2 linked regions of the Azospirillum brasilense genome follow. The protein of the gene in region 2 interacts with the protein of the main gene of each other region in a pairwise test. Links are inferred from orthologs where the notes say so. Each region holds a gene or a part of one and is shown on either strand. Other genes may lie near its edges. The genes, in order: H1Q64_RS13815 and H1Q64_RS06735.

Region 1 (3,188 bases), on a different replicon or contig from region 2:
TCGGCGAACTCCTTGCGGATGGTGCCCTCGGCGGCGTTGGCCGGGTTGGTGGCGCCCATGATCTCGCGGTTGCGGGCGATGGCGTTCTCGCCTTCCAGGACCTGGAGCACGACCGGGCCGGAGATCATGAAGGAGACGAGGTCGTTGAAGAACGGACGCTCGCGATGCACGCCGTAGAACTGCTCGGCCTGGGCCTTGGACAGCTGGACGCGCTTCTGCGCGACGATGCGCAGGCCGCCGTCCTCGAACTTGGCGTTGATCTTGCCAGTCAGGTTGCGGCGGGTGGCATCGGGCTTGATGATCGAGAGGGTGCGTTCGACGGCCATGGCGGTGGGCTCCTGCTGGAAATGCGTTATGGGCGCCGCTGGTTTGGCCGGGGCGCCGATTGCGCGGGGTTATATAGGCGCTTTTCGGCCACGGCAACCGGTTCGTGAGGCCACTTCGTGAGGCCGACCGCGCGCCGCCGCGCGGCTGCCATGAAGGGTTGCCCCGCGGGTCCCGCTTCAAATCGCGGTTTCCCCGTGGTAAACCGGCGCCGATATGCTGCACATCAACGACCTGACGTTCCGCTACGGCGGACGTGTGCTGTTCGACCGCGCCACCGCGGTCGTGTCGAAGGGCCACCGCGTGGCGCTGGTCGGCCGCAACGGCACCGGAAAATCCACCCTCCTCAAGCTCATCGCCGGCCAGCTCCAGACGGACGCCGGAGCCATCGGCGTGCCCACCGGCACCAAGATCGGCATGGTGGCGCAGGAGGCCCCCAGCGGCGCCACCACGCTGATCGACGCCGTCCTGGCCGCCGACACGGAGCGCACCGCCCTGCTGGCCGAGGCCGAGACGGCCACCGACCCCATGCGCATCGGCGAGATCCACGCCCGGCTGGCCGACATCGAGGCGCATTCGGCGCCGTCGCGCGCCGCCCAGGTGCTTTCCGGGCTGGGGTTCGACGCCGACGCGCAGGCCCGGCCCTGCTCCGACTTCTCGGGCGGCTGGCGGATGCGCGTGGCGCTGGCCGGCGTGCTGTTCGCCCGCCCCGACCTGCTGCTGCTCGACGAGCCGACGAACCACCTCGATCTGGAGGCGACCATCTGGCTTGAGGGGTACCTCAAGAACTACCCCCACACGATCCTGCTGGTCAGCCACGACCGCGACCTCTTGAACTCGGTCCCCACGACGACCATCCATGTGGACCAGGGCAAGCTGGTGACCTACGCCGGCAACTACGACCAGTTCCTCAAGCAGCGCCGCGCCAACATGGAGCGGTTGCAGGCCATGGCGACCAAGCAGGAGGCCAAGCGCAAGCACATGATGGCCTTCGTCGAACGCTTCCGCTACAAGGCGACCAAGGCCCGGCAGGCGCAGAGTCGCCTGAAGGCCCTGGAGAAGCTGGAGACCATCACGCTGATGGAGGACGACGCCGAGGTCGTCTTTAACTTCCCCCAGCCGGACGAGATGGCCCCGCCGCTGATCGCGCTGGACGGGGTGACCATCGGCTACGGCGACCGCGCCATCCTGCGCCGCGTCAACCTGCGCATCGACATGGACGACCGCATCGCCCTGCTCGGCGCCAACGGCAACGGCAAATCCACGCTGGTGAAGCTGCTGGCCGGACGGCTGGAGGCGATGGCCGGCGAGGTGAAGCGCCCGACCAAGCTGCGCGTCGGCTATTTCGCCCAGCACCAGCAGGACGAGCTGGACCTGTCGCTGACCCCGATCCAGCAGACCCAGCGCATCATGCCGCTGGCGCCGGAGGAGAAGGTCCGCGCCCATCTCGGCCGCTTCGGCTTCCAGCAGAGCAAGGCGGAAACCCGCATCTCCGACCTGTCCGGCGGCGAGAAGGCCCGGCTGCTGCTGGCGCTGATGAGCCGCGAGACGCCGCACATCCTGATGCTGGACGAGCCGACCAACCACCTCGATGTGGACAGCCGCGAGGCGCTGATCGAGGCGATCAACGGGTTCGAGGGCGCGGTCATCCTCATCAGCCACGACCCGCACCTGATCGAGCTGACCGCCGACCGGCTGCTGCTGGTCGCCGACGGCACGGTGCAGCCCTACGACGGCGACCTCGACGACTACCGCCGCTTCCTGCTCGACCGAGCGCGGGCCGAGCGCGCCGCCGCCAAGGGCGGCGAGACGACGGACGCCGGGGCCAGCCGCAAGGACCAGCGCCGCGCTGCGGCGGAGGCCCGCGCCACGCTCGCCCCGCTGAAGAAGAAAGCCACCGACGCGGAGTCGCAGGTCAACAAGCTGACCGAGGAGAAGCGCAAGATCGAGGCGAAGCTGGCCGATCCCGCCCTCTACAGCGGTCCCAGCGACAAGCTGCAGAAGCTCCAGATCGACCTCGGCGTGGTGGACAAGAAGCTGTCCGCCGCCGAGGAGGCATGGCTTGAGCATCTCGAAGCCTATGAGTCGGCGGCGGCGGAGGCCGGCGTATGAGCGTGCCGCGCAACGTGGCCTTCACCGGAGGCGCCTCGCTTCCCGCGACCGTCGCCCGCCGTGGGCGGCAGGACCATGGGGAGGAGCGGACCTCCGACGTCCTGGCGGCCTTCCGCGCCAACCTGCCGGACGGGCGGGTGTCACTCGGCGACCTGATCCAGGCGCTGGGCGACCGTTCGCTGGGCACCATCCTGCTGGCCCTGTCGCTGCCCACCATCGCGCCGGTGCCGCTGGGCGTGTCCTGCCTGTTCGACCTGCCGATCCTGCTCTTCTCCGCCCAGATGGCCTTCGGCAAGCGCGGCGCCGCCCTGCCCGGCTGGATTCTGCGCCGCTCGGTCAGCCGCTCCCTCGCCGCCCGCATGATCGACAAGGCGATGCCGCGGCTGACCGCCATCGAGAGGATGCTGAAGCCGCGCCACAGCCGCTTCGCCAGCATCGACGGGGAACGCTGGTTCGGCGTGCTGGTGCTGCTTCTGTCGCTGACCTGCGTGGTGCCGCTGCCGCTGACCGGCTGGCTGCCCGGCTTCGCCCTCGTCCTGCTGTCCCTGGGGCTGATCGAGCGCGACGGGGCCGCGGTCGCGGTCAGCCTCGCCCTCACCGTGGCTGCCCTGGTCTTCTTCGCGCTGGTCGCCAGCAGCCTGTCCTACGCCGGTCAGACCCTGCTGGCGGTCACGTCATATCCCGCGTTCATGGCATAGCTCCAGCCGCTTCGGCCGGTTGCGGGGCAACCCCGGATGCGACATAAGTGCGCT
Region 2 (3,747 bases):
GACCTGCATCGGCATCGGTGGCGATCCGGTCAACGGGACGAACTTCGTGGACAGCCTGGAGCTGTTCCTGAAGGACCCGGAGACCGAGGGCATTATCATGATCGGCGAGATCGGCGGCGACGCCGAGGTCAAGGGCGCGGAGTTCATCCGCGACTCCGGGACCAAGAAGCCGGTCGTCGGCTTCATCGCCGGGCGCACCGCGCCTCCGGGCCGCCGCATGGGCCATGCCGGCGCGGTGATCTCCGGCGGCAACGACACCGCCGACTTCAAGATCGACTTCATGAAGTCCGTCGGCATCGCCGTCGCCGACAGCCCCGCCAGCCTGGGTTCCACCATGCTGAAGGTCTTCAAGGGCTGATAAAGCGGTAGGCGGGACCCCATATTCCCGCCGACTGCCGAAGGACCGGCGGCCCCCTGTCTCCTCCCGGAGATCCGGGGGCCGCTCGGTCCCAGCGACAAGCAAAAAAAACTCTCTGAGGGAACCGGGCAAACGCCCGAGGCAAACATATGTCCGCTAATCTGGAGAAGACCTCGTTCCTGTTCGGCTCGAACGCCGAATATGTCGCGGAGTTGTACGCGCGCTTCCTGAAGGACCCCTCCTCGGTGGATTCGAGCTGGAACGGCTTCTTCAGGGAGCTGGACGACGACTCCCGCGCCGTCCTGAACGAGCTGAACGGCCCGTCCTGGAGCCTGGAGGAGGGCACGCTCGCCAACGGCGCGCTCGACCCCGTCGCCGCCTCGCTGGAAAGCATCGGCGCCCCGGCCGCGACCAACGGCAACGCCGGCCTCGTCGCCCACGCCCAGCAGGTCTATGGCGGCATCAGCCACCAGCAGCTGCGCGCCGCGACGCTCGACAGCATCCGCGCGCTGATGCTCATCCGCGTCTACCGCGTGCGCGGCCACATGAACGCGCATTTCGACCCGCTGGGTCTCGAGAAGCGTGAGCCGCACCCGGAACTGGACCCGGCGACCTACGGCTTCGGTCCGGGCGACATGGACCGCCCGATCTTCCTGAACTACTCGCTGGGCCTGGAGACGGCGTCGCTGCGCCAGATCCTGGAGATCCTGCAGAAGACCTACTGCGGGAACATCGGCGTCGAGTTCATGCACATCCAGGATCCGGAAGAGAAGGCCTGGATTCAGGAGCGCATCGAGGGCGGCCGCAACCACACCGAATTCACGGTGAACGGCAAGCGCGCCATCTACGAGCGCCTGATCGCCGCCGAGGGCTTCGAGAAGTTCCTCCAGCTCAAGTACACCGGCACCAAGCGCTTCGGCCTTGAGGGCGGCGAGTCGATGATCCCCGCGCTGGAGCAGGTCCTGAAGCGCGGCGGCCAGCTCGGCCTCAAGGAGGTCGTCGTCGGCATGGCCCACCGCGGCCGGCTGAACATGCTGACCAACTTCATGGGCAAGCCCTTCGCCGCGGTCTTCTCGGAGTTCCAGGGCAACCCGTCCAGCCCGCAGGACGTGCAGGGCTCGGGCGACGTGAAGTATCATCTCGGCACCTCGTCGGACCGCGATTTCAACGGCAACATCGTCCACCTGTCGCTGACCGCCAACCCATCCCACCTGGAATGGGTGAATCCGGTCGTGCTGGGGAAGGTGCGCGCCAAGCAGGCGCAGCGCAACGACCTGGACCGCGAGCAGGTCATGGGCGTTCTGATCCACGGCGACGCCGCCTTCGCCGGCCAGGGCATCGTGGCCGAGACGCTGGGCCTGTCGGAGCTGCGCGGCTACCGCACCGGCGGCACCGTCCACTTCATCATCAACAACCAGATCGGCTTCACCACGAACCCGACCTATTCGCGGTCCGGCGTCTATTGCTCGGACATGGCGAAGATGGTCCAGGCGCCGATCTTCCACGTCAACGGCGACGACCCCGAGTCCGTCGTCCACATCAGCCGCATCGCCGCCGAGTTCCGCCAGAAGTTCAAGCGGGACGTGGTGATCGACATGGTCTGCTACCGCCGCCACGGCCACAACGAGGGCGACGAGCCGGGCTTCACCCAGCCGCTGATGTACAAGAAGATCCGCGCCCACGGCACCACGCGGGAGCTGTACGGCAAGCAGCTCGTCGAGGAGAACGTCCTCACCCAGGCCGAGTCCGATCAGATGATCCAGGACTTCATGAAGAAGCTGGAGGGTGAGTTCGAGGCCGCCAACTCCTTCAAGCCGAACAAGGCCGACTGGCTGGAAGGCAAGTGGTCGGGCCTGGAGGCCGCGAAGACCGACGACGAGCGCAAGGGCAACACCGGCGTGGCGATCGACGTGCTGCGCGAGGTCGGCAACAAGCTCTGCGAGTACCCGAAGGACTTCGCGATCAACTCGAAGATCGCCCGCCAGCTCGAGGCCAAGAAGAAGTCGCTGGAGACCGGCGAGGGCATCGACTGGGCGACCGCGGAAGCGCTCGCCTACGGCACGCTGCTGGTCGAGGGCAACGGCGTCCGCCTGTCGGGCCAGGATTCCGGCCGCGGCACCTTCTCGCACCGCCATGCGGTGATGTACGACCAGAACACCGAGAACAAGTACATCCCGCTGAACCATCTGCGTCCCGACCAGGGCCCGTTCGAGGTGCATGACAGCCCGCTGTCCGAGGCCGCCGTGGTCGGCTTCGAGTACGGCTACTCGCTGGCCGAGCCGCACAGCCTGACCCTGTGGGAAGCGCAGTTCGGCGACTTCGCCAACACCGCCCAGACCATCATCGACCAGTTCCTCTCGTCGGGCGAGTCGAAGTGGCTGCGCATGTCCGGCCTCGTGCTTCTGCTGCCGCACGGCTACGAGGGCCAGGGTCCGGAGCACTCCTCGGCCCGTCCGGAGCGCTTCCTCCAGATGTCCGCCGAGGACAACTGGCAGATCTGCAACCTGACGACCCCGGCGAACCTGTTCCACGCCTTCCGCCGCCAGATGCGCCGGCCCTTCCGCAAGCCGCTGGTGCTGTTCACGCCGAAGTCGCTGCTGCGCCACAAGCTGTGCGTCTCCAGCCTGTCGGAACTGGCCGAGGGCACGAACTTCCGCCGCGTGCTCGGCGAGACGGCGACGGACCTGCTGCCGAACGAGCAGATCCGCCGCATCGTCGTCTGCACCGGCAAGGTCTATTACGACCTGCTGCAAGAGCGCACCGCGCGCGGCATCAAGGACGTGGCGCTCGTCCGGTTGGAGCAGCTCTACCCGTTCCCCCGCTCCGCCCTGACCGAGGAGTTCGCCCGCTATCCGAACGCCGAGGTCGTGTGGTGCCAGGAGGAGCCGGAGAACCAGGGCTACTGGACCTTCGTCGACCGCCGTCTGGAAGGCGCCCTCACCTCGATCGAGCACAAGGCCTCGCGCCCCAGCTATGTCGGCCGTCCGGCCTCCGCGTCGCCGGCCACCGGCCTGCTCAAGCGTCACAACCAGGAGCAGGCGAAGCTTCTGGAAGACGCGCTCGTCATCCGCTGACTCGACGCCCAGGCGTAGAACAAGAAAGTACGAGAGGAACTTATGGCTACCGAAATCAAGGTCCCCACCCTGGGCGAGTCCGTCTCCGAGGCGACCGTTGCCCGCTGGCTGAAGAAGGTCGGCGACGCGGTCGCCGCCGACGAGGCGCTGGTCGAGCTGGAGACCGACAAGGTCACGCTTGAGGTGAACGCCCCGTCCGCCGGCACGCTGGCGGAGATCGTTGCCGCCGACGGCGCCAACGTCGGCGTCGGCGCCCTGCTGGGTGTCCTCGGCGAGGCCGGCGCCGCCGTGGCCGCTCCGGCCCCGGCCGCGGCT

The links.
Region 1: the proteins of H1Q64_RS06735 (region 2) and H1Q64_RS13815 interact in binary tests that used the Escherichia coli proteins (3 or more experiments, as listed by UniProt). The link is inferred for Azospirillum brasilense from one-to-one orthologs.

The regions. Positions count from the first base shown.
Region 1 is NZ_CP059450.1:89,250-92,437, reverse strand. Bases 112-2,988 are described here. They hold H1Q64_RS13815 (ABC-F family ATP-binding cassette domain-containing protein), read left to right. Parts: upstream 112-540; coding sequence 541-2,436; downstream 2,437-2,988. Other genes in these bases: H1Q64_RS13810 (exopolysaccharide biosynthesis protein), read left to right, coding at 2,433-2,988; ndk (nucleoside-diphosphate kinase), read right to left, coding at 112-326. Outside these bases: more of ndk, read right to left, coding at 1-111; more of H1Q64_RS13810, read left to right, coding at 2,989-3,134. UniProt on the Escherichia coli protein: Genetic data indicate it may be involved in ribosome assembly or function.
Region 2 is NZ_CP059449.1:1,413,936-1,417,682, reverse strand. Bases 197-3,632 are described here. They hold H1Q64_RS06735 (2-oxoglutarate dehydrogenase E1 component), read left to right. Parts: upstream 197-507; coding sequence 508-3,432; downstream 3,433-3,632. Other genes in these bases: odhB (2-oxoglutarate dehydrogenase complex dihydrolipoyllysine-residue succinyltransferase), read left to right, coding at 3,475-3,632; sucD (succinate--CoA ligase subunit alpha), read left to right, coding at 197-358. Outside these bases: more of sucD, read left to right, coding at 1-196; more of odhB, read left to right, coding at 3,633-3,747. UniProt on the Escherichia coli protein: E1 component of the 2-oxoglutarate dehydrogenase (OGDH) complex which catalyzes the decarboxylation of 2-oxoglutarate, the first step in the conversion of 2-oxoglutarate to succinyl-CoA and CO(2).